Regions from separate parts of the Burkholderia sp. AU33423 genome, predicted to be linked through region 2. Evidence: predicted binding sites of a transcription regulator. Region 2 holds the regulator's gene; each other region holds the start of a gene.
What was found. Region 2 encodes FliA, which starts transcription of late flagellar genes. Its sites were predicted from a motif close to CTAAAGTTTNNNNNNNNNNNGCCGNTA; they were not measured.
Positions count from the first base shown of each region.

Region 1 (10,100 bases), on a different contig from region 2:
CTGGTTCGCACGCAGCCGCGCGACGAGCTGCGTGCCGTTCAGCACCAGCTCCGCGTCGACCGTGCCGAGCGACGGCAACGTCAGCGTGAGGCGCGTGCGCCAGGCCATGCCGTCGCCCGTGTCACCGTCACCGCGCGACGCACGGTTGCCCGGATCGTCGGGCTCGATCGTCCAGTCGAGCCGCGCGCCGGGCCACGCCTCGCCCGCCCAGCGGAACTGGTCGGTCGCGAGCGCGTCGAGCTGCTGCCTGACGAGCGGCACGGTGGCCGGATGCACGGTCGCGACCGTCTGCGCCGGCGAATCGGACGACGCGGCGGCCAGCTCGGCCCGCGCGGGCGTCCAGCGCGCATCGGGCCGATCGCCGAGCAGATCGGCCGTATCGTGCGGCAGCGACGCCCCTTGCCGCGCGCCTGCCGGCAACGCCTGTGCGGGGTCCCGAGCCGGCGCGCCGCCCTGGGCCGGCGTGCCCGGCGGCGCGGTTGCGCGCGCGGTCGCGGCCAATGGCGGACGCGGCTCGAGCAGCTCGTCGAGCAGGTCGGTCGAGCCGTGCCGTGCGGCATCCGGATCGGCCGGTGCGAGCGCGGCCGCGAGGCGCGCCTGCGGCTCGCGCATCAGCGCCGCGAGCGGACGCTGGCCGGCCAGCCACTGCGCGAGATGAGATTCGTAGAAAAGGCCGCTTTCGCTCACGGCCTGCGCGAGCGCCGCGCGCAGCGCCGCGACGGGCAACGTCGCCGCGGCTTCGCGTGTTGCCGCAGCCGACGACGCAGCAGTTGAAGCGGGCGTGGACGGCGCTGCCGGATCGGCAGCGGCTGGCGCGCGGGCCGGCGCAGCCGTGTCGGTCAACAGCACGGCGGGGTCAGCCAGCAGCGGCGCGCGCCCGGCGATGGCCGGCGTCGCGTCCCCGCCGGCGCGCGAGATCGCGTCGAGCACGCGCCCGACATCGGACAGTGCAGTCTGGGTGGAAGCAGGCGGTGCGGCAGGCGGAGTGCCGGCCGACGGCGTGGACGACGCGCCGGTGCCCGGCGTGCCGACCTGCGAGGTCACGCCGCCGCCGGCGGGCGCCGACACGGTGCCGGTCAGCAAGCTGTCGAGGCGGCTCGCCAGCAGCGCGGCCGCAACGGAGTCGATACCGGTCATGATCGGAGCCTGCTTATCTCAGCCACATCGTTGCGAATCCGGGAACGGCATGCCGGTGCCGTCCGCGGGAACTGCGCGCCTGCCGCAACGGGCTCGTGCGCCCCCGCGCCCGTTTCCCCGGAAACGGGCCCTACCCGCGCGCGCGGTAGAGATCGGTCAATACCTGGGTCGAGCGCCGCGCCTCGAACAGCGCGGACAGCCGCGCGAGGTCCGGGCTCGCGAGATCGCGAATCGCGGCGTCGTCGGCCAGGATGCGGCGGATCAGGTCGAGCTTGCGGCCGAGATCCGATTCGTCGAGCACGACGCCCGGATCGGCTTCCTTCAGCCCGTCGACCAGTTGCATGAATTCGGCCTGCAACTCCGGCAACGCGCTCCAGTCGGCGCTGCGGGCAGCGCCCAGCATCCGGCCCGACACGGCGGCGAGCGCCTCGTAACGTTCGAAGTATTCGGCCTTGCGATTCATCTCGATGCTTCCACTGCCTGTTGCGCGGCCATCCGCGCGACTTCCGGGGCGATCCCCGTCCATGCTTCCTCGAGCGTCGCGAGCAGCCTGTCGACCTCGACCAGCATCGCGTCGCTCGCCTGCGCATTGGCTTCGAGCAGACGCCGGCCGATATACGCATACAGCGCGTCCAGCCGCTCCGCGATCTCGCCGCCCGCATCGAGGTTCAGCGACGCCTTCAGCCCGCTGTCGACGATCCGGATCGCCTTGCTGATCGCTTCGCCGCGCGCGGATACATTGCCTTGCTGCAAATGCATGCGCGCCAGCGCAACCGCCTGCCGCGCGCCCTGGTACAGCATCGCGATCAACCGGTGCGGGGAAGCGCCCATCACCCCGGTCTCGACGCCGACACGCGCGTATGCACTGGCTCCAGCGTGTCCTGGGGAAAACATGCGCTTCTCCTTGTTGTGCCTTGGCTATACGGGAACCGCCGCCGTGCATCGCACGACGCGGCCTTCACCGGAGTTATCGGAAGGGATTGGGAAAGCTTTAGGCAAGCGGCGCGTGCCGCCTGGCGCAGCCAGGCCGGCCCGCAGCCCAGGCCGGATGGCCGTCCACGGATCGCTTTCCCTGAATAGCCGCCGTGTCAAACCGCCATCTGCATGATGTCGTTGTAAGCGCTCACCAGCTTGTTGCGGACCTGGAGCCCGAACTGGAAGCCGATGTTGGCTTTCTGCATGTCGACCATCACGTCGTTCAGCGACACGTTCGGCGCGCCGACCTCGAACGCCTGCGCCTCGCCGAGCGCGTGCTGCTGGTCGCCGCTGATCTTGTCGAGCGACGCCTTCATCGCGCTGGCGAACGTGCTGGCCGTCGCCGCGCCCGAGCCGGCCAGTGCCGCCGCCGGGCTCGCGACGCCGCCTGACGCCTGCGCGGCCATCGACTGCATCTGTTGCACCACCGAACCGATTCCGCTGACGTTCGCAGTCATGCTGTCCCCAAAACTGAGAGAGAGACCCGGACGCACCGGGAGATCCGCCGGTGCCGCACCACGCGCACCATGCCGGATTCCGAAAAAGGATAGCAGCGCGCCGCGCGTCAAAGCCGAGAAAGTACGGGGGAAACCCCGCTCTTTTCGGTCGATCGGAGTCGGGCCCGGGTCACGATAATCGCATCGTGTCATTGTCCGCCCGCTCGTCCGAGCGAGCTCAGTCGTCCCGCTCCGGAGAAACTCGACGCATGGATTCGCAGGCCAACTCGCTGATCAACCCAGACGCCCGCGGGGGCCTCGCCAGCCCGGCGCCCGGCGCCGCCGCGGCCGCCGCGTTGCCGGGCGCGGGTGGCGCAGGCGCGGACTTCGGGCTTGGCGGCTTCGCGGAACGCATCCCCGGCATCTCGCGGATGAAGGGCAACCCGAAGCTGCCGTTCCTGATCGCCGTCGCATTCGCGGTCGCCGTCATCACCGCGCTCGTGCTGTGGAGCCGCGCGCCCGACTACCGCGTGCTGTACAGCAACCTGTCGGATCGCGACGGCGGCGCGATCATTGCCGCGCTCCAGCAGGCAAACGTTCCCTACAAGTTCGCCGATGCCGGCGGCGCGATCCTCGTGCCGTCGAGCCAGGTGCATGAAACGCGCCTGAAGCTCGCCGCGATGGGGCTGCCGAAGGGCGGCTCGGTCGGCTTCGAGCTGATGGACAACCAGAAATTCGGCATCAGCCAGTTCGCCGAGCAGATCAACTACCAGCGCGCGCTCGAAGGCGAGCTGCAGCGCACCATCGAATCGATCAACGCCGTGCGCGGCGCGCGCGTGCATCTCGCGATCCCGAAGCCGTCGGTGTTCGTGCGCGACAAGGAAGCCCCGAGCGCGTCGGTGTTCGTCGACCTCTACCCGGGCCGTGTGCTCGACGAGGGGCAGGTTCAGGCAATCACGCGGATGGTGTCGTCCGGCGTGCCCGACATGCCCGCGAAGAACGTGACGATCGTCGACCAGGACGGCAACCTGCTGACCCAGACCGCGTCGGCATCCGGCCTCGACGCGAGCCAGCTCAAGTACGTGCAGCAGGTCGAGCACAACACGCAGAAGCGCATCGACGCGATCCTCGCGCCGATCTTCGGCGCCGGCAACGCGCGCTCGCAGGTCAGCGCGGATCTCGATTTCTCGAAGATCGAGCAGACGTCGGAAAGCTACGGCCCGAACGGCAATCCGCAGCAATCCGCGATCCGCAGCCAGCAGACCAGCAGCGCGACCGAGCTGGCGCAGGGCGGCGCGTCGGGCGTGCCGGGCGCGCTGTCGAACACGCCGCCGCAGCCGGCCTCCGCGCCGATCGTCGCCGGCAACGGCCAGAACGCGCCGCAGACGACGCCGGTCAGCGACCGCAAGGACCAGACGACCAACTACGAGCTCGACAAGACGATCCGCCACACCGAACAGCCGATGGGCAGCGTGAAGCGGCTGTCGGTCGCGGTCGTCGTCAACTACCAGCCGGTCGCCGACGCGAAGGGCCACGTGACGATGCAGCCGCTGCCGCCCGCGAAGCTCGCGCAGGTCGAACAGCTCGTGAAGGATGCGATGGGCTACGACGAGAAGCGCGGCGACTCGGTGAACGTCGTGAACAGCGCGTTCTCCACCGCGAGCGACCCGTACGCCGACCTGCCGTGGTGGCGCCAGCCGGACATGATCGCGATGGCGAAGGAAGCGGCGAAGTGGCTCGGCATCGCGGCGGCCGCGGCGGCGCTCTACTTCATGTTCGTGCGCCCGGCGATGCGCCGCGCATTCCCGCCGCCCGAACCGGCCGCGCCGGCGCTCGCCGCACCGGACGATCCGGTCGCGCTCGACGGCCTGCCGGCGCCGGAGAAGGCGGAGGAACCCGACTCGCTGCTGCTCGGGTTCGAGAGCGAGAAGAACCGTTACGAACGCAACCTCGACTACGCGCGCACGATCGCCCGCCAGGATCCGAAGATCGTCGCCACCGTCGTGAAGAACTGGGTGTCCGATGAACGCTGAAGGCTTGACCAAGAGCGCGCTCCTGCTGATGTCGATCGGCGAGGAAGAGGCCGCGCAGGTATTCAAGTTCCTCGCGCCGCGCGAGGTCCAGAAGATCGGCGCCGCGATGGCCGCGCTGAAGAACGTCACGCGCGAGCAGGTCGAGGACGTGCTGCACGAATTCGCGAAGGAAGCGGAGCAGCACACCGCGCTGTCGCTCGATTCGAGCGACTACATCCGCTCGGTGCTGACCAAGGCGCTCGGCGAGGACAAGGCCGGCGTGCTGATCGACCGCATCCTGCAGGGCAGCGACACGAGCGGCATCGAGGGCCTGAAGTGGATGGACTCGGCCGCCGTGGCCGAACTGATCAAGAACGAGCATCCGCAGATCATCGCGACGATCCTCGTGCACCTCGACCGCGACCAGGCGTCGGAAATCGCGTCGTGCTTCACCGAGCGGCTGCGTAACGACGTGATCCTGCGGATCGCGACGCTCGACGGCATCCAGCCGGCCGCGCTGCGCGAGCTCGACGACGTGCTGACGGGCCTGCTGTCCGGCAGCGACAACCTGAAGCGCAGCCCGATGGGCGGCATCCGCACCGCGGCCGAAATCCTGAACTTCATGACGAGCGTGCATGAGGAAGGCGTGCTCGAAAGCGTGCGCCAGTACGACGCCGAACTCGCGCAGAAGATCATCGACCAGATGTTCGTGTTCGAGAACCTGCTCGACCTCGAGGATCGCGCGATCCAGATGGTGCTCAAGGAAGTCGAGTCGGAAACGCTGATCATCGCGCTGAAGGGCGCGCCGCCGGCACTGCGCCAGAAGTTCCTCGCGAACATGTCGCAGCGCGCGGCCGAACTGCTCGCCGAGGATCTCGACGCGCGCGGCCCGGTACGCGTGTCCGACGTCGAGACGCAGCAGCGCCGCATCCTGCAGATCGTGCGCAACCTGGCCGAAAGCGGCGCGATCGCGATCGGCGGCAAGGCGGAAGACGCGTATGTCTGATTCGGCGAGCGATCGCGCGGGCACCCTCACCGCCTACCAGCGGTGGGAGATGGCGTCGTTCGACCCGCCGCCGCCCCCGCCGCCGCCCGACGACGCGGCAGCGGCCGCCGCCGCGCTCGCCGAGGATCTGCAGCGCGTGCGCGACGCCGCGCACGCCGAAGGCCATGCGGCCGGCCACGTCGAGGGCCAGGCGCTCGGCTACCAGGCCGGTTTCGAGCAGGGCCGCGAACAGGGTTTCGAAGCCGGCCAGGCCGACGCGCGTGAACAGGCCGCGCAGCTCGCGGCGCTCGCCGCGTCGTTCCGCGAGGCCGTGTCGACCGTCGAGCACGATCTGGCCGCCGATATCGCGCAGCTCGCGCTCGACATCGCGCAGCAGGTGGTCCGCCAGCACGTGAAGCACGACCCGGCCGCGCTGGTTGCCGCCGTGCGCGACGTGCTCGCGGCCGAACCCGCGCTGTCCGGCGCGCCGCATCTCGCGGTGAATCCGGCCGACCTGCCCGTCGTCGAAGCCTATCTGCAGGACGATCTCGATACGCTCGGCTGGAACGTGCGCACCGATGCGTCGATCGAGCGCGGCGGCTGCCGCGCGCACGCCGCGACCGGCGAGGTCGACGCGACGCTGCCCACGCGCTGGCAGCGCGTCGCCGCCGCGATCGGCAAGGTGAGCACGTGGTGACGCGGCCGCCCGAGGCGCTCGCGCACGACGGCATGACGCCGCTCGAGCGCGAACTCGCGCTCGCGTCGTTCGGCCCGGACGCGCACAACGCCGCGCTGGACACCGCTCAAGACGCCACCCAGCCCCTCACCACTGCGGCGGCCGAGGCGGCCGAGGCCGCCGGCGCCACGCCGCGCGCCCCGCACAACCCGCATCTCGCGCACTGGCGCACCCACCTGAACGGGCTCGCCGCGCGCAGCCGGCGCGCGCTGCCGCTGCGGCCGTGCGGGCGCCTGACGCGCGCGGCCGGCCTCGTGCTGGAAGCGATCGGGCTGCGCCTGTCGGTCGGCGCGGAATGCACGATCGAACTGCCGCCCGGCAGCACGCTGCCGCACGCGGAAGCGGAAGTCGTCGGCTTCGCCGGCGATCGCCTGTTCCTGATGCCGACCACCGACGTCGCGGGCGTGCTGCCCGGCGCGCGCGTCTGGCCGCGCGAAAGCGCGCCCGTCGCCGATCCGCTCGCGGGCGCGAAGCGGCTGCCGGTCGGCTGGGAAATGCTCGGGCGCGTCGTCGACGCGTCGGGCCGCCCGCTCGACGGCCTCGGCCCGCTCGCGTCGAAGGTCGACGCGCCGCTGTCGGCGCCGTCGATCAACCCGCTCGAGCGCGAACCGATCCACCACGTGCTCGACGTCGGCGTGCGCGCGATCAACGCGCTGCTCACCGTCGGCCGCGGGCAGCGGATGGGCCTGTTCGCGGGCTCCGGCGTCGGCAAGTCGGTGCTGCTCGGCACGATGGCGCGCTATACGAGCGCGGAAGTGATCGTGATCGGGCTGATCGGCGAACGCGGCCGCGAAGTGAAGGAATTCATCGAACAGATCCTCGGCGAGGACGGGCTCGCGCGCTCGGTCGTCGTCGCGGCGCCGGCCGACGTGTCGCCGCTGCTGCGGATGCAGGGCGCGGCCTACGCGACGTCGCTCGCCGAGTATTTCCGCGACCAGGGCAAGCACGTGCTGCTGCTGATGGATTCGCTCACGCGCTACGCGATGGCGCAGCGCGAGATCGCGCTGGCGATCGGCGAGCCGCCCGCGACGAAGGGCTACCCGCCGTCGGTGTTCGCGAAGCTGCCCGCGCTCGTCGAGCGCACCGGCAACGGGCCGGAAGGCGGCGGCTCGATCACCGCGTTCTACACGGTGCTGACCGAAGGCGACGACCAGCAGGACCCGATCGCCGATTCGGCGCGTGCGATCCTCGACGGCCACGTCGTGCTGTCACGCGCGCTCGCCGAGGCCGGCCACTATCCGGCGATCGACATCGAGGCGTCGATCAGCCGCGCGATGACCGCGCTGATCGACGAAACGCACCTCGACCACGTCCGGCAGTTCAAGCAGATGCTGTCGCGCTACCAGCGCAATCGCGACCTGATCGCGGTCGGCGCGTACGCGCCCGGCCGCGACGCGCAGCTCGACCGCGCGATCGCGCTCTATCCGCGCATCGAGGCGTTCCTGCAGCAGGGCTTTCGCGAATGCGCGCCGTTCGCGTCGAGCCTCGCCGGGCTCGATGCACTGTTCGACGCTTACGGAGGCTGATCCAGATGGCACACGGCTTTCCCCTTCAGTTGCTGCTCGACCGCGCGCAGGAGGATCTCGATTCCGCCACGAAGCAGCTCGGCACCGCGCAGCGCGACCGCACCGCGGCCGCCGAGCAGCTCGACGCGCTGCTGCGCTACCGCGACGAATACCACGCGCGCTTCTCGCAATCCGCGCAGCACGGGATGCCGGCCGGCAACTGGCGCAATTTCCAGGCGTTCATCGATACGCTCGACGCCGCGATCGCGCAGCAGCGCAGCGTGCTGGCCGCGGCCGAAATCCGTATCGACGAAGCCCGCCCGAACTGGCAAAACAAGAAACGCACCGTCGGCTCGTTCGAAATCCTGCAGGCGCGCGGCGTCGCGCAGGAAGCGAAGCGTGACGCCCGGCGCGAACAGCGCGACGCCGACGAACACGCCGCGAAGATCCTGCGCATGCGGGCCGACGCGGCCCGTTCGTCGTAACCGACCACCGCCTTCGAACGAGAGAACCGACATGCCTCCCCTGCCCCTGCTCGGCGCGCTGCTCGACACCGCCGGCACCGCACTCAAGGCCGCCCGCGGCTCGGGTTCGTCCAGCGCCGCCGGCAACGATGCCGCGACCACGACGACCGCCGTGCCGTTCGCGCAGACGCTGAAGCAAAGCGTCGCCACGCGTCGCGATACGTCGAATTCCGGCGTGCCGGATGCGTCGACGCAACAGGCTTCGTCGAAGCCGGCCGCCGGCACGAAGCCGTCCGCCACCGAAGACGACGACACGACCGACGATACGACCACGACTGCCGCCATCAACCCCGACGCGGCCGCGCTCGCGGCGGCTGCGGCCGTGCAGGCGCAACTGCAGGCGCGCACGGACAACGCGATGCCGGCCGATGCGGCTGCCGCCGCGGCCGCTGCGCAAAAGACGGCCGTGTCCGGCCAACCCGATGCCACGGCCACGCTGGCGGATCACGCGGCCAAGGACGCGGCGGCGGCCACCCAGGCCGCACCGGCAACGAGCCGCGATGTGCTGCAGGAAGCGCTCGCCAAGCTGACGGGCGGCTCGGGCGCGATCGCGATGCCCGCGGCCGGCACGACGGCGTCCGCACCCGCCGCGACCGCGGCGACCGGCACCGCCGCGCCGCTGACACCGAAGGTGCCGACCTTCGACCGCACGCTCGCCGACGCGAAGGGTGCGCTCGCCACCCAGCAAACGCCGGTACAAGCCACCGCGCAGGCGCTGCAGGCCAACGCGAACGCGCAGTCGGGCGAGCAGCACGCGCTCGCGGCAGCCAGCGACGCGGCGGACCCGGCCGCCAGCGCGACGCTCGCGGCCGGCGCCACGGCTGCGGCCGCGGCCCAGGCGAACCTGCAGCTGTCGCCGGCCGCGGGGGCGATCGCCGCCGCGAACGCGCACGTGCTCGCACCGCACATCAGCACGCCGGACTGGACGGACGCGCTGAGCCAGAAGGTCGTGTTCCTGTCGAATGCGCACCAGCAGAGCGCCGAACTGACGCTCAATCCGGCCGATCTCGGGCCGCTGCAGGTCGTGCTGCGCGTCGCGGACAACAACGCGCACGCGCTGTTCGTGTCGCAGCACGCGCAGGTGCGCGAAGCGGTCGAAGCCGCGCTGCCGAAGCTGCGCGAGGCCATGGAAGCGGGCGGGCTCGGACTCGGCAGCGCGACCGTCAGCGACGGCGGCTTCGCCTCGCAGCAGCAGAACCCGCAACAATCCTTCGCCGGCGGCCAGCCGTCGCGGCGCGGGAGCGGCGGATCGTCAGCCGGCGATGCACCGGTCGGCGTTGCGCAATCCGCACCGGCCGCCGCGAGCGTGAGCCGCGCCGGCCTCGTCGATACATTTGCCTGAGCATGGCCGCCGCCGTGCGCGCGCCGCTCAGCGGCCGTGCACCGCCGCGGCTGCCTCGCCGCGCGGCGCCGCGCCCTTGCGCGTGGCGACGATGAAATCCGCCGCGCGTTCGCCGATCATCACCGACGGCGCATTCGTATTCCCGCCGACCAGCGTCGGCATCACCGACGCATCCACCACGCGCAACCCTTCGACGCCGCGCACGCGCAGTTGCGGATCGACGACCGCGCGCGCGTCCGAGCCCATCCGGCAGGTGCCGACCGGGTGGTAGATCGTGTCGGCATGCTCGACGATCGTCTTGCGCAGTTCCGCTTCGCTCTGGTCGGCCCGCGTGTACAGCTCGCGCCCGCCCTGCGACGCGAGCGGCGCCTGCGACAGGATCTTGCGCATCGCCTGCGTGCCGCGCACGAGCAGGTCGAGATCGCGCGAATCGCTGAAGAAGCGCGG
Region 1 covers NZ_NKFH01000005.1:955,510-965,609, forward strand. Annotated here, with positions in the region: gene fliK (flagellar hook-length control protein FliK) at 1-1,137, opposite strand, end outside; gene CFB50_RS16990 (flagellar protein FliT) at 1,268-1,600, opposite strand; gene fliS (flagellar export chaperone FliS) at 1,597-2,031, opposite strand; gene fliE (flagellar hook-basal body complex protein FliE) at 2,226-2,570, opposite strand; gene fliF (flagellar basal-body MS-ring/collar protein FliF) at 2,819-4,582, shown strand; gene fliG (flagellar motor switch protein FliG) at 4,572-5,567, shown strand; gene fliH (flagellar assembly protein FliH) at 5,560-6,243, shown strand; gene fliI (flagellar protein export ATPase FliI) at 6,276-7,808, shown strand; gene fliJ (flagellar export protein FliJ) at 7,814-8,272, shown strand; gene CFB50_RS17035 (flagellar hook-length control protein FliK) at 8,304-9,653, shown strand; gene CFB50_RS17040 (GMC family oxidoreductase) at 9,681-10,100, opposite strand, start outside.
Region 1: the regulator FliA is predicted to act here: its motif matches at 2,106-2,132, upstream of fliS (flagellar export chaperone FliS).

Region 2 (10,100 bases):
CACGTTGAACGCCGGGAACGGCAGGCGGCCGTCCTTTTCCATCTGGTACAGGCGGTGCACGCCGGTCGTGGTTTCTTCGGTCACGCCCTTGATGTGCGCGAGGCGCGTCGAGTACCAGGTCGGGTCCGCGTCGAGGTGCTGCGCGATCGACTTGTACAGCGCGACTTCTTCCTCGTTGGTCGGCTTAGCGATCACCGAACGGTCCTTCTCGGCCTTCGCGCCGAGGATCAGCAGCAGCGTTGCGTCGCCGCCGTCGTCCAGGATCATGTTCGCGAATTCACCGTTCGGCCATTCGAAGATGCGGTGCGAGAACTCCCAGTATTCGTCGAGCGATTCGCCCTTGAACGCGAACACCGGCGTGCCGGCTTCGACGATCGCGGCAGCGGCGTGGTCCTGCGTCGAGAAGATGTTGCACGAGGCCCAGCGGACGTCCGCGCCGAGCGCCTTCAGCGTCTCGATCAGCACGCCCGTCTGGATCGTCATGTGCAGCGAACCGGCAATGCGCGCGCCCTTCAGCGGTTGCTGTGCCTTGTATTCGTCACGGATCTGCACGAGGCCCGGCATTTCGGTCTCGGCGATGTTCAGTTCCTTGCGGCCCCAGCCGGCCAGCGCCATGTCGGCGACGACGTAATCGTTGGTAGCTTTGGAATCGATAATGGCGTTCATCACGCCCTCCTTTCTAAAAAGTTTCTAGATTGGTGACGTGAGCGCCGTTCAGGAAGCGGGGCCGACGCGGTTGTGCCGCACGACTGCTTGGTGAAGCCTTCCGAGCCTGGCGGACACAGGAGGTCCGTCGCAACGCTCCTCGGAAAGCGGAGAGGATTGTAGCAAATCGGCGCGCGGAATGCGCAAGCATGCACACATACGGCGCGCACCCGGCACCAGCGCGCGGCGCCGGCGCGCGCGGCCGTCAGGAAAGGGTCAGGACTCCGCGCCGACCCACGCCTGTTCGCGCAGCCGTGCGCGCAGGCGCGCGACCGCCTGGCTGTGCAGCTGGCACACGCGCGATTCGCTCACTTCGAGCACCGCGCCGATCTCGCGCAGATTCAGACCCCGTTCGTAGTACAGCGACATCAGCAGCTTCTCGCGCTCCGGCAGCCGCTCGATCGCCTCGACGAGCGCTTCGCGCAGGTGCTCGTCGAGCAGCGCCGACAGCGGATCGGTGTGATCGACGCGGTAGCGGTCGAGGAACGGTTCGTCGTCGGCCGCGCGGTCGAAATCCTCGTAATAGATCAGCTGGCTGCCGTGCAGGTCCTGCAGCATCCCCTGGTATTCGTCGAGCGGCATGTTCAGGTGCTGCGCGATCTCGGTCTCGCTCGCCGAGCGGCCAAGATGCTGCTCGACCTGGTGCACCGCGTGCTCGACCTCGCGCGACGTCTTGCGCAGGCTGCGCGGCAGCCAGTCGTTGCTGCGCAGCTCGTCGAGCATCGCGCCGCGGATACGCTGCGTCGCGTAGGTCTCGAACTGCGCGCCCTGGTCCTCCTTGTAGCGGCCGGCCGCGTCCATCAGGCCGATCATGCCGGCCTGGATCAGGTCGTCGAGGTCGACGCTCGCCGGCATCTTCGCGACGAGCTGCAGCCCGAGGCGTCGCACGAGCGGCGCATATTGCGCGAGCACGTCGGCCTGGGACATCTTTCCTTGAGCGTTGTACATCATGGCTCTCTCCTTCCGGTGGCGCTCATGCGGCGTGGGCCGCCCCCGCCTCATACGACGGCTTGCCGCCCGCGTGCACGGCGCGGCCCGCACCCGGACGCGGGCGCATCGGCCAGTACAGCAGGTCGGCGGCAATCTGCCGGTAATCGCGCGCGGCGGCCGACGACGGGAACGCGTCGACCGCGGCACGCGTCAGTTCGCGCGCATGCTCGACGAGCGGATCGGCGCTCACGCAGCCCGCGTCGGCGATCGACACCGTCAGGTAGCGGCTCGCGACGCCCGCGAGGTTGTCGAACGCCGTCTTCGCGTCCGCGTGGCTGCCGACGTGATTGGTCAGCACGCGGAACTGCGCGAACGCGTGCGCAAAATGCAGCCGCTTCATGCACGCATACGCCTCGGTGATCGCCTGCGCGGCGACCCGCGTGACGACCAGCACGTCGTGCGCTTCGCGTGCGAGCGCCGAGAACGAACCGTCGGCGCCGAGCTGCGCGTCGACGAGGACGATGTCGGCCGGCCCGTCGATGAAATCGCTCAGCTGCGCGTCGGTGTAGCCGGTGCGCGCGAGCCGCGCCGCGGCGCACAGGCCGAAGCCGGCCGCGACCCGCGCGCGCTCGCCGTCGCGCAGCCACGCGCCCGCCAGCGTCGCGCTGGCCGAATGCACGTCGGCACGCTCGTCGACGACGAGCACATCCTTGCCGAGCGACGCGAGCGCCGCCGCCAGGTTCACGACGGTGGACGTGCAGCCGACACCCGCCGGCCCGCCCGCCACCGCGACGATGCGTGACGCGCGCCCGGCCAGCAGGCGCCGCAGCCCTTCGGCCTGGTCGATGATTTGTTTATCCAAATCGCACCTCGTGCAGCTCGGCGGTGGAACGTGCGGTCAGTGCGGAAAGCAGCGTCGGCATGTCCTCGTCTTGCGGCACGAAGGGCGAGCCGTCGCGCGGTACACAGAACGCGCTCTTCAGCAGGAATTTGGTCGACGCGACGTACAGGTTCTCCGGCACTTTCTGGCCGGTCGACACGTAATGGATCGGCAGCTTGTAGCGGATCACCGTGTCGAGCACGCCGCCGAGGTGGGTCGCCTCGTCGAGCTTCGTGAGGATGCAGCCGGCCAGGTCCGGGTGCTCGCCCGCGCTGCGGTACGCCTGCACGACTTCGTTGAGCGTGTCGCCGTGGCTGGTCGCGTTGAGCAGCAGCAGGCGCTGCACCGGCGCATTCGCCCCGTGCAGCATCGCGATCTGGTCGGATACCGCGCGGTCGCGCTGGCTCATGCCGATCGTGTCGATCAGCACGATGTGCTTGTTGCGCAGCTCGGACAGCGCGAGCGCGAGGTCGCCCGCATCCTTCACCGCGTGCACGGGCACGCCGAGGATCTTGCCGAAGATGCGCAGCTGCTCGTGGCCGCCGATCCGGTAGCTGTCGGTGGTCAGCAGCGCGACCTTGCTCGCGCCGAAGCGCATCACGCAGCGTGCGGCCAGCTTCGCGGTGGTGGTCGTCTTGCCGACGCCCGTCGGCCCCATCAGCGCGAACACGCCGCCGCGCTCCATCAGCGCATCTTCGCTGTCGAGCACCGGCAGGTTCGACGCGAGCACCGACCGCGCCCATTCGGCGGCCTGTTCGAGGGTCTGCGCGCCGTCGCCGGCCGGCATGTTGTCGACCAGCATCCGCACGAGCTGCGCGGAGAAACCGGCCGCGAACAGGTGCTTCGTCAGCGCGCCGTGCACGGCGCTGCGACGCTGGCGGTCGTGCCACATCAGGCTGTCGAACTGCTCTGCCATCATCCCGCGCAGTTCGCCGAGCTCCTGCATCACCGTATCGTTGACGATCCGCTCGATGCGCGACTTCACGGCATCGGCCACCGCGGTGGCCGCGTCGGCGGACAGGCGCGTGCGCTCGGCCGCCATCGCGGCATGCATCGCGCTCGTGTTCGTGTCGGGCGCGCGGGTGGCGGCGGCCGGCATCCGGCGTTCGGCGTCGCGCACGATGTCGCGTGCCCAGTTGGGCGGCGTCGCGCTCGCGGCGGCCTGCGGGGCAGGCGCGCTCGCTTGCGGCGCGGCGGGCGTCGCCTGCGCACGCGCCATCAGCGCGTCGCGCTGCTGCGTCAGGCGCTTCGCGTGCTCGACGAGCCACGGCGCGGGCTCGGAGGCCGCGGCCGGCGTGGGAGCGGCGGAAGACGGCGCTGCCGCAGCCGGCGCGTCCTCATCGAATGCCGAAGGTTGCGCCGTCGCCTCGTCCGCGTCGGCGCTTGCACCGAACACCGACGAGAACACGTCCGGCAGCCCGCCTTCGCCTGCTGCGTACGGATTGACCGTCGGGCGGGCCAGCGCCGCACCCGGGCGCGACACGATGCCCGGCACGGCGGCAGCCGGCACGGATTCCGGCGTGCGCGACGCGGCGATGCGCGGACGCGCCGCGGCCGGCGGCGTCACGGCGGCCAGGTCCGAATCTGCCAGGGCGACGATTTCCACGCTGCCGTCATCGAGCGTGCGGTTCGACAGCACGACCGCGTCGGCGCCGAGCGCCTCGCGCACCAGACGAAGTGCGTCGCGGCTCGTTGCGCCGGTGAATTTGCGAATGTTCAAGCGGAACCCCCGATGACGTTAACGACTTTGATCGTGCGTGTGTCCGGCACTTCGGCATACGACAGCACTTTCAATTGCGGCAGGCTGCGGCGCAGGAAACGCGCGAGCATCGCGCGCAGCGCGTGCTGCACCAGCAGCACGGGCGGCAGCCCGAGATTCTGTTGACGCAGCATCGCCTGTTGCGTGCCGGTCAGAAGGTTGTGCGCGAGGCCGGGTTCGAGGCCCGGGTTCGCGCCGGTGGCGAGCGCCTGCGACAGCACGCGCTCGAGATTCGAGTCGAGACCCATCACCTGCATCTCGCCGGCGCCCGGATACCACTGCTGCGTGATCGCGCGGCCGAGCGACAGCCGCACCGCGGCCGTGATCTCGAACGCATCGCCGCGGCCCGCGTGTTCGGACACCGCTTCGAGGATCGTGCGCATGTCGCGGATCGGCACGCCTTCCTCGAGCAGGTTCTGCAGCACTTTCTGCAGCGTGGTGAGCGAGATCGTCTTCGGCACGAGGTCCTCGACGAGCGACGGCGCATCCTTGCCGGTGCGCTCGACGAGCGACTGCACTTCCTGGCGGCCGAGCAGCTCGGCCGCGTGCTGGACGACCAGATGGTTCAGGTGCGTCGCGACGACCGTGCTCGCGTCGACCACCGTGTAGCCGTACACCTGCGCCTGTTCGCGCATCGCGACGTCGATCCACACGGCCGGCAGCCCGAACGCGGGATCCTGCGTGACGGCGCCGGGCAGCGCGGCAGTCACCTGGCCGGGGTTGATCGCGAGCCACTGGCCCGGGAACACTTCGCCGACGCCGATCTCGACGCCCTTCAGCGCGATCCGGTACGCGTTCGGTCGCAGCTCGAGGTTGTCGCGGATATGGATGACCGGCGGCAGGAAGCCGATTTCCTGCGCGAATTTCTTGCGGATGCTCTTGATGCGCTTGAGGAGTTCGCCGTCGCTGTTCTTGTCGACGAGCGGGATCAGGCGGTAGCCGACTTCCAGCCCGAGCGGGTCGATCAGTTGCACGTCGTCCCAGGTCGCCTCGTGGCTGTCCGACGGCAGCGCTGCGGGCGGCGCGATGTCGGTCAGGTCGCCGGCCGCCTTGCGGGCCGCCGCGCGCTTGGTCTGCGTGCGGGCCAGCCAGATCGCGCCGCCGCCGAGTGCGAGGAACGCGAAGTGCGGCATGCCCGGGATCAGGCCCATCAGCACGATGATCGCGCCGGTGATGTTCAGCACGCGCGGGTTCGTGAACAGCTGGCCGGTGATCTGCGTGCCGATGTCCTCGTCGGTCGCGACGCGCGACACGATCACGCCGGCCGCGGTCGAGATCACGAGCGACGGGATCTGCGCGACGAGGCCGTCGCCGATCGTCAGCAGCGTGTAGTTGGTGCCGGCGGCCGCGAACGTCATGTCGTGCTGGACCATCCCGACGATCAGCCCGCCGATCACGTTGATCGCCATGATGATCAGGCCGGCGATCGCATCGCCGCGCACGAACTTCGACGCGCCGTCCATCGACCCGTAGAACTCGGCTTCCTGCGACACGGCCAGGCGGCGCTTGCGCGCCTGCTCTTCGTTGATGAGGCCCGCGTTCAGGTCGGCGTCGATCGCCATCTGCTTGCCGGGCATCGCGTCGAGCGTGAAGCGCGCGGACACTTCGGCGATCCGCCCCGCGCCCTTCGTGATCACCATGAAGTTGATGATCATCAGGATCACGAACACGACGATGCCGACCGCGAAGTTGCCGCCGACCAGGAAGTGGCCGAACGCCTCGATCACCTGGCCGGCCGCGTCCGGGCCCGTGTGGCCTTCGAGCAGCACGACGCGCGTCGATGCGACGTTCAGCGACAGGCGCAACAGCGTCGAGAACAGCAGCACGCTCGGGAACGCCGCGAAGTCGAGCGGCTTCATCGTGTACATGCTGACGAGCAGCACCATCACGGACAGCGCGATGTTGAACGTGAACAGCAGATCCAGCAGCATCGGCGGCAGCGGCAGGATCATCATCCCCAGGATCATGCAGATGAGGATCGGGCCCGCGAGCGCGCGCAGGTTCGTGCCCGCGAACGGGTTCGGGCGCTTCGCGAACAGGCCGGTGGTCGGGGTGCTCATGCTGCGGTCCCTTGCTTGCCGAGGGTGTCCTCGGCTTCTTCACGTTCGTCGTCGGCGGCGACCGACGTCCCCTTGTCGAGTTCGGCCGGCACCTCCAGATCGACCGGCATCGCCGGGAACGCGCCGCCTTCCGAACGGAAGCGCTTGAGCTGGTAGACCCACGCGAGCACTTCGGCGACGGCCGAGTACAGCGAGCCGGGAATCTCGCGTTCGAGTTCGACGTTGTGATACAGCGCACGCGCGAGCGGCGGCGCTTCGAGCAGCGGCACGTTGTGTTCCGCCGCGAGTTCGCGGATGCGCGCGGCGACGAGGTTCACGCCCTTCGCGACCACCTTCGGCGCGCGCATCTCGCCGTCCGTGTATTGCAGCGCGACGGCGAAGTGCGTCGGGTTCGTCACGACCACGTCGGCCTTCGGCACGGCCGCCATCATCCGGCGGCGCGCGATCGCGCGCTGCTGCTGGCGAATCCGCCCCTTCACGTGCGGATCGCCTTCGTTCTCGCGATGCTCGCGCTTCACTTCTTCCTTCGTCATGCGCAACTTCTTGTCGTACTGCCAGATTTGGTAAGGCACATCGAGTGCGGCCACCACCAGCATCCCGGCGACCGTCGTGCCGCAGCACACGGCGATCAGGTGCAGCGCATCGGGCAGCGCCACGCCGAGCGGCTGCGTCGCGAGGGCGAGCAGCTCGTCCTTGCTGCGCCAGATCGCGATGCCGCCGATGCCGCCGACGACCAGCGTCTTCGCGAACGACATCCCGAGCTGGATCGGCCCCTGGATCGAGAAGATCCGGCCGAGGCCCGAGATCGGGTTCAGGCGGTCGAACTTCAGCTCGAACGTCTTCGACGAGATCAGCCAGCCGCCGAGCGCCATCGGCGCGAGCAGCGCGGCGACGCCGGTGAGCGCGAGGATCGGCAGCAGCGCGGCGAAGCCTTCGAGGCTCGCGCTGCCGGCCGCCGACAGCATCCGGTTCGTGTCGAACGCGGTCGCGCGATCGAACGTGAACGCGCCGCGCAGCATCGCCTGCAGATGCCCGCCCGACGGGCCCGCAAGCAGCCACGCGCCGTAGAACCCGGCCGCGAGCAGCGCGAACGAAGCCAGCTCGCGCGAACGCGCGACCTGCCCCTCCTCGCGCGCCTTCTCGCGGCGCCTGGGAGTGGCGGCTTCGGTCTTGTCGAGATCGCTCTCGTCTGCCACGGGGCCTCCAGTCGGGTACGGCGGAATGCCGCTTTCCAGTGACACCGATTATTCATGGAGGCGTCAAACGCCGATCGGTCGAGCAAAGCCGGGAAAGGGGGGTATTTCGGGGAATCGGGAGAGCCGGCGCGAACGGGGCTGGACGGGAGACGGAACGGTGTGCGGCGCGGCGGAAAAACGTGCCGATCGTTGCGATCGCAAGGTGTCGGCTCCGGACGAAGCGACGACGACGACGTGAAGCGGGGAAAAGGCGAGGAAACGGTGAGGCAGTGAAGCGTTGCCGCGGATGCGACGCGAAATCGGGCCCCGACGCGGCGGCGTCGCGCGTCGGGGCAGGTGTCGGTCAGGCCGCCACGATCGGGTCCGCGCCGAAGCGGTTCGGACCTTCGGTGCCGCGCGAGCACATCCACACGAGCAGCAGGATGGCGCCGACGATCGGGATCAGCGCGAGCAGCAGGAACCAGCCCGAGCGGCCCGTATCGTGCAGCCGGCGCACGCTGACCGCGATGCTCGGAATGATCAGCGCCAGCGAAACCAGGCCGATCACGACGAGCAGCAGCAGCGTGATCAGGCCGGCGTCGCGGCCGGCCGCGCCGATGATCTGCGCGGCGATCGACAGCGCACAGGTCAGCAGCGCGAAATACCAGTATTCGGCACGACGCGCACGGCCTTCGAATGTCGCGTATTTATTGAGTGCGGAACGAACGGCTTCGGAAAAATTCATTTTATTACCCTCCTGTTTTATATAGACGACCCCGGAAACAACGCCGGCATTATATGTTTGAATTTCGCGGGACTCCATCTCTTTTCACGTACTGGCCAGGGCGTACCGGGCCACCTCGCCCGCCCGTACGGCGCCGGCACGGCGCGGGTATGGCTGCAACAGCGGAATGCCGTGCCATCGGCTTGCATGCCGCGTCATTTTAATAATCTTGAAGACCTGACAGAAACGACAGCCCCCGATAATCCAGCATTTGATTACATCCGAATGAAATCGGTTGCAATTGATAATCGGCAGCCCGTGTACCGCATTCGATTACCCGGCCGGCATTACGCGGGCATGCAAAGCGCGCTACGCTTCGCCATGACTTGCCGATTCCGCTCGAACCGCACCATGCTCCGTCATCCGCTCGCTCCGTTGCTGTCGCTTGCCTGCGCGCTGACCGCCGGCTGCGCGGGCACGCCGGCCCTGCCGCCCGGCGCGCAGGCGCCTGACGCGCCGCACCCCGGCACGATCGCCCTGCACCATGCGTGGAACGGATCGACGCAAACCCTGCGCGCGCAGGATTTCCCCGCGAGCTTCACCTTGCGCTGCGTCGACACGCGTGGCGAGCCGGTGGAACGCGCCCGCGCGGCCTGGTGCGTGCCGGTCGTCGAGATGGAATCGATGTCGGTCGATGCCGCCGGGCGCCCGGTCGCGCCAGCCGATGCCGTCCGGATCGAAAGCACCGCGTACGGGCCCGGCCACCGCGTCCTCGACCACACGAGCCTGATGCGCGACGGCCGGCCACCGGCCTAGCGCCCGTTCCGGCCGCTCACGGGTTTGCGCGGCCCCTGGCGCCGGTTCGCCGGTTCACGCCTACAACGGGCTACCCGCCTCCTAGCCGGCCGCCGCGCGCTGCAGCGCGTCGAGATCGAGCTTCTTCATCGTCATCACCTGCGCCATCACGCGCTCCGCACGCGCCGGATCGCCCGTCATCAGCTCGCTCATCTGCGCCGGCACGACCTGCCACGACACGCCGAAGCGGTCGCGCAGCCAGCCGCACTGTTGCGCACGCTCGTCGCCGCCTTCCGACAGGCGCGCCCAGTAGTGGTCGATTTCGTCCTGGTCCCGGCAGTTGACGACGAACGACACGGCCGGCGTGATCTGGAACACGGGGCCGCCGTTCAGCGCGACGAATGCCTGCCCGTCGAGCTCGAACGCGACGGTCATCACCGCGCCCTCCGCGCTGCCGGACGCGTGCGCGCCGGCCTTGCCGTAGCGCGCGACGTGCACGATGCGCGCGTTGTCGAACACCGATACGTAGAAACCGGCGGCCGCCTCGGCGTCGCGGTCGAACCACAGAAACGGCGTGATGCGTTGTATGCGCGGGGTCATGGCGCTGTCTCCTCGATGTCGTGCCGGCACGGGTGCCGGTATTACATCGTAGGCGCTGTGCCCGCGCGCGGTGGCCCGCCGGTCGGACCCGTCGTGCCGCGCACGGCCGTCGAATAAAAAAGGGGGCGATCGCTCGCCCCCTTGGTCCTGCATCCCGCCGTGCCGCGTCAGAACGCGACGAAAGGCGCCGCGCCGCCGCTCGCGGTCTTGTCCATTCCGAAGTAGATCGTCTTGCCGTAGAAGTGCGGCATGCCGATATCGAGCCAGCCGGACGAACCGAACGGGCCCGCGATGTCGTTGAACGCGAACGTCGACGGGTTCGCGAACAGCGAATCCGCGTTCACGACGGGCATCGAGACCGTACCGCTCACGCCGTTCTGGCCGGTCAGCGTCGCCGAGTAGGTGGTCGACGCCGTCGGGCAGTAGAACTGCGTGTTCTTCGAACAGGCCGTCTGCGACGAATCGTTGAAGA
Region 2 covers NZ_NKFH01000002.1:234,691-244,790, reverse strand. Annotated here, with positions in the region: gene ahcY (adenosylhomocysteinase) at 1-666, opposite strand, end outside; S-adenosyl-L-homocysteine riboswitch at 699-813, opposite strand; gene CFB50_RS01175 (RNA polymerase sigma factor FliA) at 922-1,656, opposite strand; gene CFB50_RS01170 (nucleotide-binding protein) at 1,679-2,497, opposite strand; gene flhF (flagellar biosynthesis protein FlhF) at 2,490-4,235, opposite strand; gene flhA (flagellar biosynthesis protein FlhA) at 4,232-6,334, opposite strand; gene flhB (flagellar biosynthesis protein FlhB) at 6,331-7,530, opposite strand; gene CFB50_RS01150 (DUF805 domain-containing protein) at 7,874-8,254, opposite strand; gene CFB50_RS38470 (hypothetical protein) at 8,312-9,049, shown strand; gene CFB50_RS01140 (VOC family protein) at 9,131-9,628, opposite strand; gene CFB50_RS01135 (DUF3443 family protein) at 9,796-10,100, opposite strand, start outside.

Region 3 (10,100 bases), on a different contig from region 2:
GGCCGTGCGCAATACCGGATGCCGCTGCAGCCGTCGCTCGACGGCAACACGGTCGATCTCGACGTCGAGCGCGTGCAGTTCGCGAACAACGCGCTGCACTACCAGACCGGGATGACCGTGATGACCCAGCAGATCAAGGCGATGATCGCCGCGATCACGTCGAACCAGTAACGGCGCGTACCGCCTCCGAATCCGAGCAAAAGGAGCTTCCATGCCCTCGTTGATGAACATCTTCGGCGTCGCCGGCTCGGCGCTGTCCGCGCAGTCGCAGCGCCTGAACGTCACCGCGTCGAACCTTGCGAACGCCGACAGCGCGACCGGCCCCGACGGCAAGCCGTACAAGGCCAAGCAGGTCGTGTTCGCGACCGACCCGATCGGCGGCGCGCGCACCGCGTCCGGCCAGGGCGTGGGCGGCGTGCGCGTGACGAAGGTGATGGACGACCCGTCGCCGATGAAGTCGACCTACGACCCGTCGAACCCGGCCGCCGATTCGAACGGCTACGTGCAGATGCCGAACGTCGATCCGGTGCAGGAGATGGTGAACATGATCTCGGCATCGCGCTCGTACCAGGCCAACGTCGAGACGCTGAACACCGCGAAGACGCTGATGCTCAAGACGCTGACGATCGGCTCGTAAGCCGCGCCGACCGACCTTACAGACCCGACAGTTCCGACAGAAGGCCACCCAGGATGACTTCCTCCAGCACGACGATCGGCAGCAACGGCACCAACGTGTCGAACCTGCCGACCGACACGATGAACACCAACAAAGTGTCGTCGACCAACGGCACGTCGGCGAGCGACCTGCAGGCGACGTTCCTGAAGCTGCTCGTCACGCAGTTGCAGAACCAGGATCCGACCAGCCCGGTCGACAGCTCGCAGATGACGTCGCAGCTCGCGCAGATCAACACGGTGAGCGGCATCGCGCAGCTGAACACGTCGCTCACGTCGCTGTCTTCGCAGCTCACGGCCGGCCAGCAGACGCAGGCCGCGCTGCTGATCGGCACGAACGTGCTCGCGCCGGGCAATGCGGTCGCGGTGAAGAGCGGCGCGGCGTCGCCGTTCGGCGTGTCGCTCGCGAGTTCGGTGTCGAACCTGACGATCACCGTGAAGAACGCGGCGGGCACCGTGGTGAACACGATCAACGCGGGCGCGCAGTCGGCCGGCACCGTGCCGTTCAACTGGACGCCGACCGACGCGGCGGGCAACGCACTGCCGGACGGCAAGTACACCGTCAGCGCGTCGTACACCGACAGCAACGGCACGCCGCAGCCGGCCACGACGCTCGCGGCGTCGACCGTGCAGAGCGTGATCAAGCAGGCGGACGGCACGGCGGGGCTCGTGCTGTCGAACGGCACGACCGTGGGGCTGACCCAGGTCGCCTCGATTTTCCCGAACACCGCGTCGTCGTCCGGCAGCGGCACCACCTCCAACTGATACTGATCGAGCAATCTCGAAACGGAGACCGAAATGGGTTATCAACAGGGTCTGAGCGGCCTCGCGGGTGCATCGAACGCGCTCGACGTGATCGGCAACAACATCGCGAACGCGAACACGGTCGGCTTCAAGTCGAGCACCGCGCAGTTCGCCGACATGTACGCGAACTCGGTCGCGACGTCGACCAACACGCAGATCGGTATCGGCACGTCGCTGAACGCGGTGCAGCAGAACTTCGGCCAGGGCACGATCAACACGACGAGCTCGTCGCTCGACGTCGCGATCAACGGCAACGGCTTCTTCCAGATGTCGAACAACGGCGTGACGACGTACTCGCGCGACGGCACGTTCCAGCGCGACAAGAACGGCTTCATCGTCGACTCGCAGGGCCGCAACCTGATGGGCTACGCAGCCAACGGCGGCGGCGTGATCAACACCGCGCAGACCGTGCCGCTGCAGGCGCCGACGAGCAACATCGCGCCGACCGCGACGACCAAGATCTCCGCGCAGTTCAACCTGAACTCGCAGGACACGGTGCCGACCAAGACGCCGTTCAGCGCGTCCGACAACACGACCTACAACTACTCGACGTCGATCCAGGTGTACGACTCGCTTGGCGGTTCGCAGGCGGTCAACATGTACTTCGTGAAGTCGGCGGCCGGCACGTGGGAAGCATACGCGGGCGTGCAGGGCGGCGCCACGACGGATCTCGGCACGGTCACGTTCGACTCGTCGGGTGCGATCAAGAGCACGACCACGGGCACGCCGCCCGCGCCGACCACGTCGGTCGGCCAGTTCCAGTTCACGGTGCCGAACACCGACGGCTCGGCGACGCCGCAGAGCCTCACGCTCGACCTGACCGGCACGACGCAGTACGGCGGCAAGGACGGCGTGAACAACCTCGCGCAGGACGGCTACGCGAGCGGCACGCTGACGACCTACACGATCGGCGCCGACGGCAAGCTGACCGGCAACTACTCGAACGGCCAGACCGCCGTGCTCGGCCAGATCGCGCTCGCGAACTTCAACAACCCGAACGGGCTGGTGAACCTCGGCGGCAACCAGTACGCGGAAAGCTCCGCGTCGGGCGTGCCGCAGATCTCGGCGCCGGGCAGCACGAACCACGGCAAGCTGCAGGGCAGCGCGCTGGAAAACTCGAACGTCGACCTCACGTCGCAGCTCGTCAACCTGATCACCGCGCAGCGCAACTACCAGGCGAACGCGCAGACGATCAAGACGCAGCAGACCGTCGACCAGACGCTCATCAACCTGTAAGCGCGGATAACGGGCAGCCATGGACCGACTGATCTACACGGCGATGACGGGTGCGTCGCAGTCGCTCGACCAGCAGGCGATCGTCGCGAACAACCTCGCGAACGCGTCGACGACGGGCTTTCGCGCGCAGCTCGCGACGTATCGCGCGGTGCCGATGAATTTCGGCGACGGCAGCAACATCGACCCGACGACGACGCGCACCTACGTGCTCGCGTCGACGCCCGGCGCCGACTACGCGCCGGGTCCGATCACGCGCACCGGCAACCCGCTCGACGTCGCCGTGCAAGGCGCGGGCTGGCTGGCGGTGCAGGCGGCCGACGGCAGCGAGGCGTACACGCGCGCCGGCAACCTGCACGTCGACGAGAACGGCCAGCTCGTCAACGCGAGCAACCTGCCGGTGGTCGGCAACGGCGGCCCGATCTCGGTGCCGCCGAACGCGGAAGTGACGATCGGCAAGGACGGCACGATTTCCGCGCTGATGCCGGGCGACCCGCCGACGGCGGTCGCGATCGTCGACCAGATGAAGCTCGTGAACCCCGATCCGGCCACGCTCACGCGCGGCAACGACGGGCTGTTCCGTACCGCCGACGGCAATCCGGCCGACGCCGACCCGAACGTGGTCGTCACGCCGAATTCGCTCGAAGGCAGCAACGTCAACCCGGTGACCGCGATGGTCGCGATGATCGACAACGCGCGCGCGTTCCAGCTGCAGTCGAAGCTGATCCAGACGGCCGACCAGAACGAGCAGACGGCGAACCAGCTGCTCAATTTCAGCTGAGCGCCCGCGCCACCCTACGCAGGAGACCTGATAAATGAATCGTTCGCTCTACATCGCCGCGACCGGCATGAATGCGCAGCAAGCGCAGATGGACGTGATTTCGAACAACCTCGCGAACACCAGCACGAACGGCTTCAAGGCGTCGCGCGCGGTGTTCGAGGATCTGCTGTACCAGACCATCCGCCAGCCGGGCGCGAACTCGACGCAGCAGACGGAACTGCCGTCGGGCCTGCAGCTCGGCACCGGCGTGCAGCAGGTCGCGACCGAGCGCCGGTATACGCAGGGCGGCCTCACGCAGACCGGCAACGCGAAGGACGTCGCGATCAACGGCGCCGGCTTCTTCCAGGTGGTGATGCCGGACGGCACGAACGCCTACACGCGCGACGGCGCGTTCCAGACCAACGCGCAGGGCCAGCTCGTCACGTCGAGCGGCTACCAGGTCCTGCCGGCGATCACGATCCCGCAGAACGCGACGTCGCTGACCATCGGCAAGGACGGTGTCGTGACGGTCACGCAGGCGGGCTCGACCAATTCGGTGCAGATCGGCTCGCTGCAGGTCGCGACCTTCATCAACCCGGCCGGCCTCGAAGCGCGCGGCGAGAACCTGTTCTCCGAGACGACGTCGTCGGGCGCGCCGAACGTGTCGCAGCCGGGCCTGAACGGCGCGGGCACGCTCAACCAGAACTACGTCGAAGCGTCGAACGTGAACGTCGTGCAGGAGCTCGTCAACATGATCCAGACGCAGCGTGCCTACGAGATCAACAGCAAGGCCGTGACGACGTCCGACCAGATGCTGCAGACCGTCACGCAGATGAAGAGCTAACCGGAACACCCGTCGTCGCCATGAAGCAGGTTCGCCTCCTCCCGTCAGCCACCGTCCGCGCCGCATGCGCGGTCGCGGTGGCGGCGTTCGCCGCCGGTTGCGCGCAGATTCCACGCGATCCGATCATCCAGCAGCCGATGACGGCGCAGCCGCCGACGCCGATGTCGATGCAGGCGCCCGGCTCGATCTACAATCCCGGCTACGCGGGGCGGCCGCTCTTCGAGGATCAGCGTCCGCGCAACGTCGGCGACATCCTGACGATCATGATCGCGGAGAATATCAACGCGACCAAGTCGTCGGGTGCGAACACGAACCGGCAGGGCACCACCGACTTCAACGTGCCGACGGCCGGCTTCCTCGGCGGGCTGTTCGCGAAGGCGAACCTGTCGGCCGCCGGCAACAACAAGTTCGCGGCGACCGGCGGCGCCAGCGCGGCGAACACGTTCAACGGCACGATCACGGTGACCGTCACCAACGTGCTGCCGAACGGCAACCTCGTGGTCAGCGGCGAGAAGCAGATGCTGATCAACCAGGGCAACGAATTCGTGCGCTTCTCGGGGGTCGTGAACCCGAACACGATCTCGGGCGCGAACTCCGTCTACTCGACGCAGGTCGCCGACGCGAAGATCGAATACTCGTCGAAGGGCTACATCAACGAAGCCGAGACGATGGGCTGGCTGCAGCGCTTCTTCCTCAACATCGCGCCGTGGTGATGACGATGCAGAAGACGCTTCTCGCCCGCTTCCCGGCCCGCGCGCATGCCGCCGCGCGGCTCGCCGTCGCGTTCGCGGCCGTGGCCGTGGCGTGCGTATTCGGCGCGGCGCCCGCGCACGCGGAACGCCTGAAGGATCTCGCGCAGATCCAGGGCGTGCGCGACAACCCGCTGATCGGCTATGGCCTCGTCGTCGGCCTCGACGGCACGGGCGACCAGACGATGCAGACGCCGTTCACGACGCAGACGCTCGCGAACATGCTCGCGAACCTCGGCATCTCGATCAACAACGGGTCGGCCAACGGCGGCGCGTCGCAGCTGAGCAACATGCAGCTGAAGAACGTCGCGGCCGTGATGGTGACCGCCACGCTGCCGCCGTTCGCGCGGCCGGGCGAGGCGCTCGACGTCACCGTGTCGTCGCTCGGCAACGCGAAGAGCCTGCGCGGCGGCACGCTGCTGCTGACGCCGCTGAAAGGCGCGGACGGCCAGGTCTATGCGCTCGCGCAGGGCAACATGGCGGTCGGCGGTGCCGGCGCCAGCGCGAACGGCAGCCGCGTGCAGGTGAACCAGCTCGCGGCCGGCCGGATCGTCGGCGGCGCGATCGTCGAGCGTTCGGTGCCGAACGCGATCGCGCAGATGAACGGCGTGCTGCAGCTGCAACTGAACGACATGGACTACGGCACCGCGCAGCGGATCGTGTCCGCGGTCAACTCGAGCTTCGGCCCGGGCACCGCGACGGCGCTCGACGGGCGCACGATCCAGCTCGCCGCGCCGGCCGATTCGGCGCAGCAGGTCGCGTTCATGGCGCGGCTGCAGAACCTCGACGTCAGCCCGGACAAGGCGGCGGCGAAGGTGATCCTGAACGCGCGTACCGGCTCGATCGTGATGAACCAGATGGTCACGCTGCAGAGCTGCGCGGTCGCGCACGGCAACCTGTCGGTCGTCGTCAACACGCAGCCGGTGGTGTCGCAGCCGGGGCCGTTCTCGAACGGGCAGACGGTGGTCGCGCAGCAGTCGCAGATCCAGCTGAAGCAGGACAACGGCGCGCTGAAAATGGTGACGGCCGGCGCGAATCTCGCCGACGTCGTGAAGGCGCTGAACACGCTCGGCGCGACGCCCGCGGACCTGATGTCGATCCTGCAGGCGATGAAGGCGGCCGGCGCGCTGCGCGCCGACCTGGAGATCATCTAAATGGCAGCCAGTCTCCCGAACGCGAACGACCTCACGCAGCGCTTTGCGCTCGACGTGCAGGGTTTCGACGCCCTGCGCGAGCAGGCGAAGCAATCGCCGCGGGCCGGCGCGAAGGCGGTCGCCGGCCAGTTCGACGCGATGTTCACGCAGATGATGCTCAAGAGCATGCGCGACGCGTCGCCCGACGGCGGGCTGTTCGATTCGCATACGTCGAAGATGTACACGTCGATGCTCGACCAGCAGCTCGCGCAGCAGATGTCGACGCGCGGGATCGGCGTGGCCGACGCGCTGATGAAGCAGCTGTTGCGCAATGCGGGGCAGGGCGCGGGCAGCGAAACGGCGGCCGACGTCGGCGCGGCCGGGCTGGGCGCGGACGGCTTCGGCGCGTCCGGCAACGAAGGCGGTCTCGCCGCGATGAACGCGATGGCGAAGGCCTACGCGAACGCGGCCAACAACGGCGGGCTCGCCGGCACGCGCGGCTATTCGGCCGGCAGCGCGCTGACGCCGCCGCTGAAGGGCGCGAGCGGCGTGCAGGACGCCGACGCGTTCGTCGACCGGCTCGCGGGCCCCGCGCAGGCGGCCAGCGCGTCGACCGGCATCCCGGCGCGCTTCATCGTCGGCCAGGCCGCGCTCGAATCGGGCTGGGGCAAGCGCGAGATCCGCGCGACCGACGGCTCGACGAGCTACAACGTGTTCGGCATCAAGGCGACCAAGGGCTGGACCGGCCGCACGGTGTCGGCGCTGACCACGGAATACGTGAACGGCACGCCGCGCCGCGTGGTCGCGAAATTCCGCGCGTACGATTCGTACGAGCACGCGATGACCGATTACGCGAACCTGCTGAAGAACAATCCGCGCTACTCGGGCGTGCTGAGCGCGAGCCGCAGCGTCGAAGGCTTCGCGCACGGGATGCAGAAGGCCGGCTACGCGACCGACCCGAATTACGCGAAAAAGCTGATCTCGATCATGCAGCAGATCGGCTGACGGCCCCGTCGGCGACTGCCTGTTGCACCCCTCTGGACCGCGCCCGGCCGCCCGCCGCGCGCGGTTTCAACGTTTGCGCGAAAAAAATCCCCAATTCGATCTAAACTTTCGGTCAGCACTGCCGCTAAGTGTGAGAGACCTGCGACCGGGCCCCGTTCTGGCCCGGTTTTATTGCGCACCGGTTGCCCGGGCGCCCATGACAAGAATGACCGGCTAGCCATGAATATCGAAACGTCGACGGACCCCAGCCTGGATGCAGGCCACTCCGGGCCCGACTATGCCCGCCGCAATCCACTGGAAATCGGCGTGCAGCTGCGCAACCTCGTCAATCGCGGCGATTTCCTGACCGTCCAGTACCCGGGCGGCCAGCTCGTCACGCGCCTGCTCGAGGTGGATGTCGGCGCGCGGACGTTTACGTTCGACTGGGGTGCGCTGTCGGAGCAGAACGCCGGCATCCTCGGCGCGTCGCACTGCACGTTCGCGGCCGCGCCGGAGGGCGTGCGCGTCGAATTCTCCACGGGCACGCCGCGCGAGACGCGCTACGAGGGGCTGCCCGCGTTCGTCGCCGATTTCCCCGACGTGCTGATGTGCATCCAGCGCCGCGAATATTTCCGCGTCGATGCGCCGATCGTCGATCCGTTCCTGTGCCGCGGCAAGCTGCCGGACGGCGAAAGCTTCGTGTTCGAGGTGCATAACCTGTCGCTCGGCGGCGTGGGGCTGCGCACGGCCGACGAACGCGTCGAGGCGCTCGAGGTCGGCACGCTGCTGCCCGACGTCGAGCTCACGCTGACCGGCCACGGCAAGCTGTCGCTCGACCTGCAGCTCGTGTCGCAGCGTTCGACGCAGATGCCGAACGGGTCGCGGCGCTACCAGCTCGGCTTCCGCTACATGTCGCTGCCGGGCAGCGCCGAGAACACGCTGCAGCGGCTGATCACGCAGCTCGAGATGAAGCGCCGCTCGCTCGCGCGGGCCTGACGCGCAAGCGGCGGCCGGCCCGCCCGGGGCGGCCCGCACGACGTTTGCGGCACCCTCGGCCGCACGCCTGAACCGGCGACGCGCACGTGCGCGTCGCGCGTGCATTTTTTCCCTCAATTTTTTCGATCGGCGGCCGTTATACCGGGAGTCACGCAACCCGGCGGCCGCGACGCGCGGCCGGCTCATCAGGATCGCGCATGTCCAACACACTCATGAACCTCGGCGTCAGCGGCCTGAATGCCGCGCTCTGGGGCCTCACGACGACCAGCAACAACATCAGCAACGCGGCGACGCCCGGCTATTCGGTCCAGCGGCCCGTGTATGCGGAAGCGAGCAGCCAATACTCGGGCAGCGGTTACATGCCGCAAGGCGTGAACACCGTCACCGTGCAGCGGCAGTACAGCCAGTACCTGAGCGACCAGCTGAACACCGCGCAGACGCAGGGCGGCGCGCTGTCGACGTGGTACACGCTCGTCGCGCAGCTGAACAACTACATCGGCAGCCCGACGGCGGGGATCTCGACCGGGATCACGAGCTACTTCACCGGGCTGCAGAACGTCGCGAACAACGCGTCCGACCCGTCGGTGCGGCAGACCGCGATCAGCAACGCGCAGACGCTGGCCAACCAGCTCAACGCGGCCGGCCAGCAGTACGACGCGCTGCGCCAGAGCGTGAACACGCAGCTCACCAGCACCGTGTCGCAGATCAACACGTACACCACGCAGATCGCGCAGCTGAACCAGCAGATCGCGGCGGCGAGCAGCCAGGGGCAGCCGCCGAACCAGCTGCTGGACCAGCGCGACCTCGCGGTGTCGAACCTGTCGGGCCTGGCCGGTATCCAGGTCGTGCGCAACGACAGCGGTTACAGCGTGTTCATGTCGGGTGGCCAACCGCTCGTCGTCGCCGACAAGAGCTACCAGCTTGCGGCCGTCACGTCGCCGTCGGATCCGAGCGAACTGACCGTCGTGTCGCAGGGGATCGCCGGCGCGAAGCCGCAGGGGCCGAACCAGGCGTTGCCCGATTCGTCGCTGTCGGGCGGCACGCTCGGCGGCCTGCTCGCGTTCCGCAGCCAGACGCTCGACCCCGCACAGGCCCAGCTCGGCGCGATCGCGACCAGCTTCGCCGCGCAGGTCAACGCGCAGAACGCGCTTGGCATCGACCTGTCGGGCAACAAGGGCGGCAACCTGTTCTCGACGCCGTCGCCGACCGTGTACGCGAACCAGGGCAATACCGGCAACGCGTCGCTGTCCGTGTCGTTCGCGAACGCGTCGCAGCCGACGACGAGCGACTACACGCTGTCGTTCGACGGCGCGAACTACACGCTGACCGACCGCGCGAGCGGCGCGGTGGTCGACCAGAAGGCGGGGCCGATGCCGGTTTCGCTCGGCGGGCTGAATTTCTCGACCGCGACCAGCACGCAGATGCAGCCGGGTGACAAGTTCACCGTGCTGCCGACGCGCGGCGCGCTGAACGGCTTCGGGCTCGCCACGTCGAGCGCGTTGGCGATCGCGGCAGCATCGCCGGCCGTCACGTCGGCGGCGAGCACCAACACCGGCACGGGCAAGATCACGCTGGGCGGCGTCACCGCGGGCTACCAAGTGCCGACGACCAAGCTGACCTACGACGCGACGGCGAAGACGCTGACGGGTTTCCCGGTCGGCACCACGGTGACGATCGGCACCACGCCGCCGACGTCGGTCACGATCAAAACCCCGACGGACACTGTCCCGTACGATCCGGCGGCCGGTGCGACGATGACGATGTCGGGAACGGCCGCGGGCGCGCTCAACGGCGTGAGCGTCACGCTGTCCGGCGCACCGGCGACCGGCGACTCGTTCACGATCGGGCCGTATGCGGGCGGCACCAGCGATGGCTCCAACGCGCTCGCGCTGTCGAAGCTGGTCAACGCGAAGGCGTTCGGCAAC
Region 3 covers NZ_NKFH01000005.1:905,620-915,719, reverse strand. Annotated here, with positions in the region: gene flgB (flagellar basal body rod protein FlgB) at 1-171, shown strand, start outside; gene flgC (flagellar basal body rod protein FlgC) at 212-637, shown strand; gene CFB50_RS16785 (flagellar hook assembly protein FlgD) at 691-1,437, shown strand; gene flgE (flagellar hook protein FlgE) at 1,471-2,712, shown strand; gene flgF (flagellar basal-body rod protein FlgF) at 2,732-3,490, shown strand; gene flgG (flagellar basal-body rod protein FlgG) at 3,525-4,313, shown strand; gene flgH (flagellar basal body L-ring protein FlgH) at 4,334-5,026, shown strand; gene CFB50_RS16760 (flagellar basal body P-ring protein FlgI) at 5,032-6,216, shown strand; gene flgJ (flagellar assembly peptidoglycan hydrolase FlgJ) at 6,217-7,200, shown strand; gene CFB50_RS16750 (flagellar brake protein) at 7,420-8,175, shown strand; gene flgK (flagellar hook-associated protein FlgK) at 8,373-10,100, shown strand, end outside.
Region 3: the regulator FliA is predicted to act here: its motif matches at 8,288-8,314, upstream of flgK (flagellar hook-associated protein FlgK).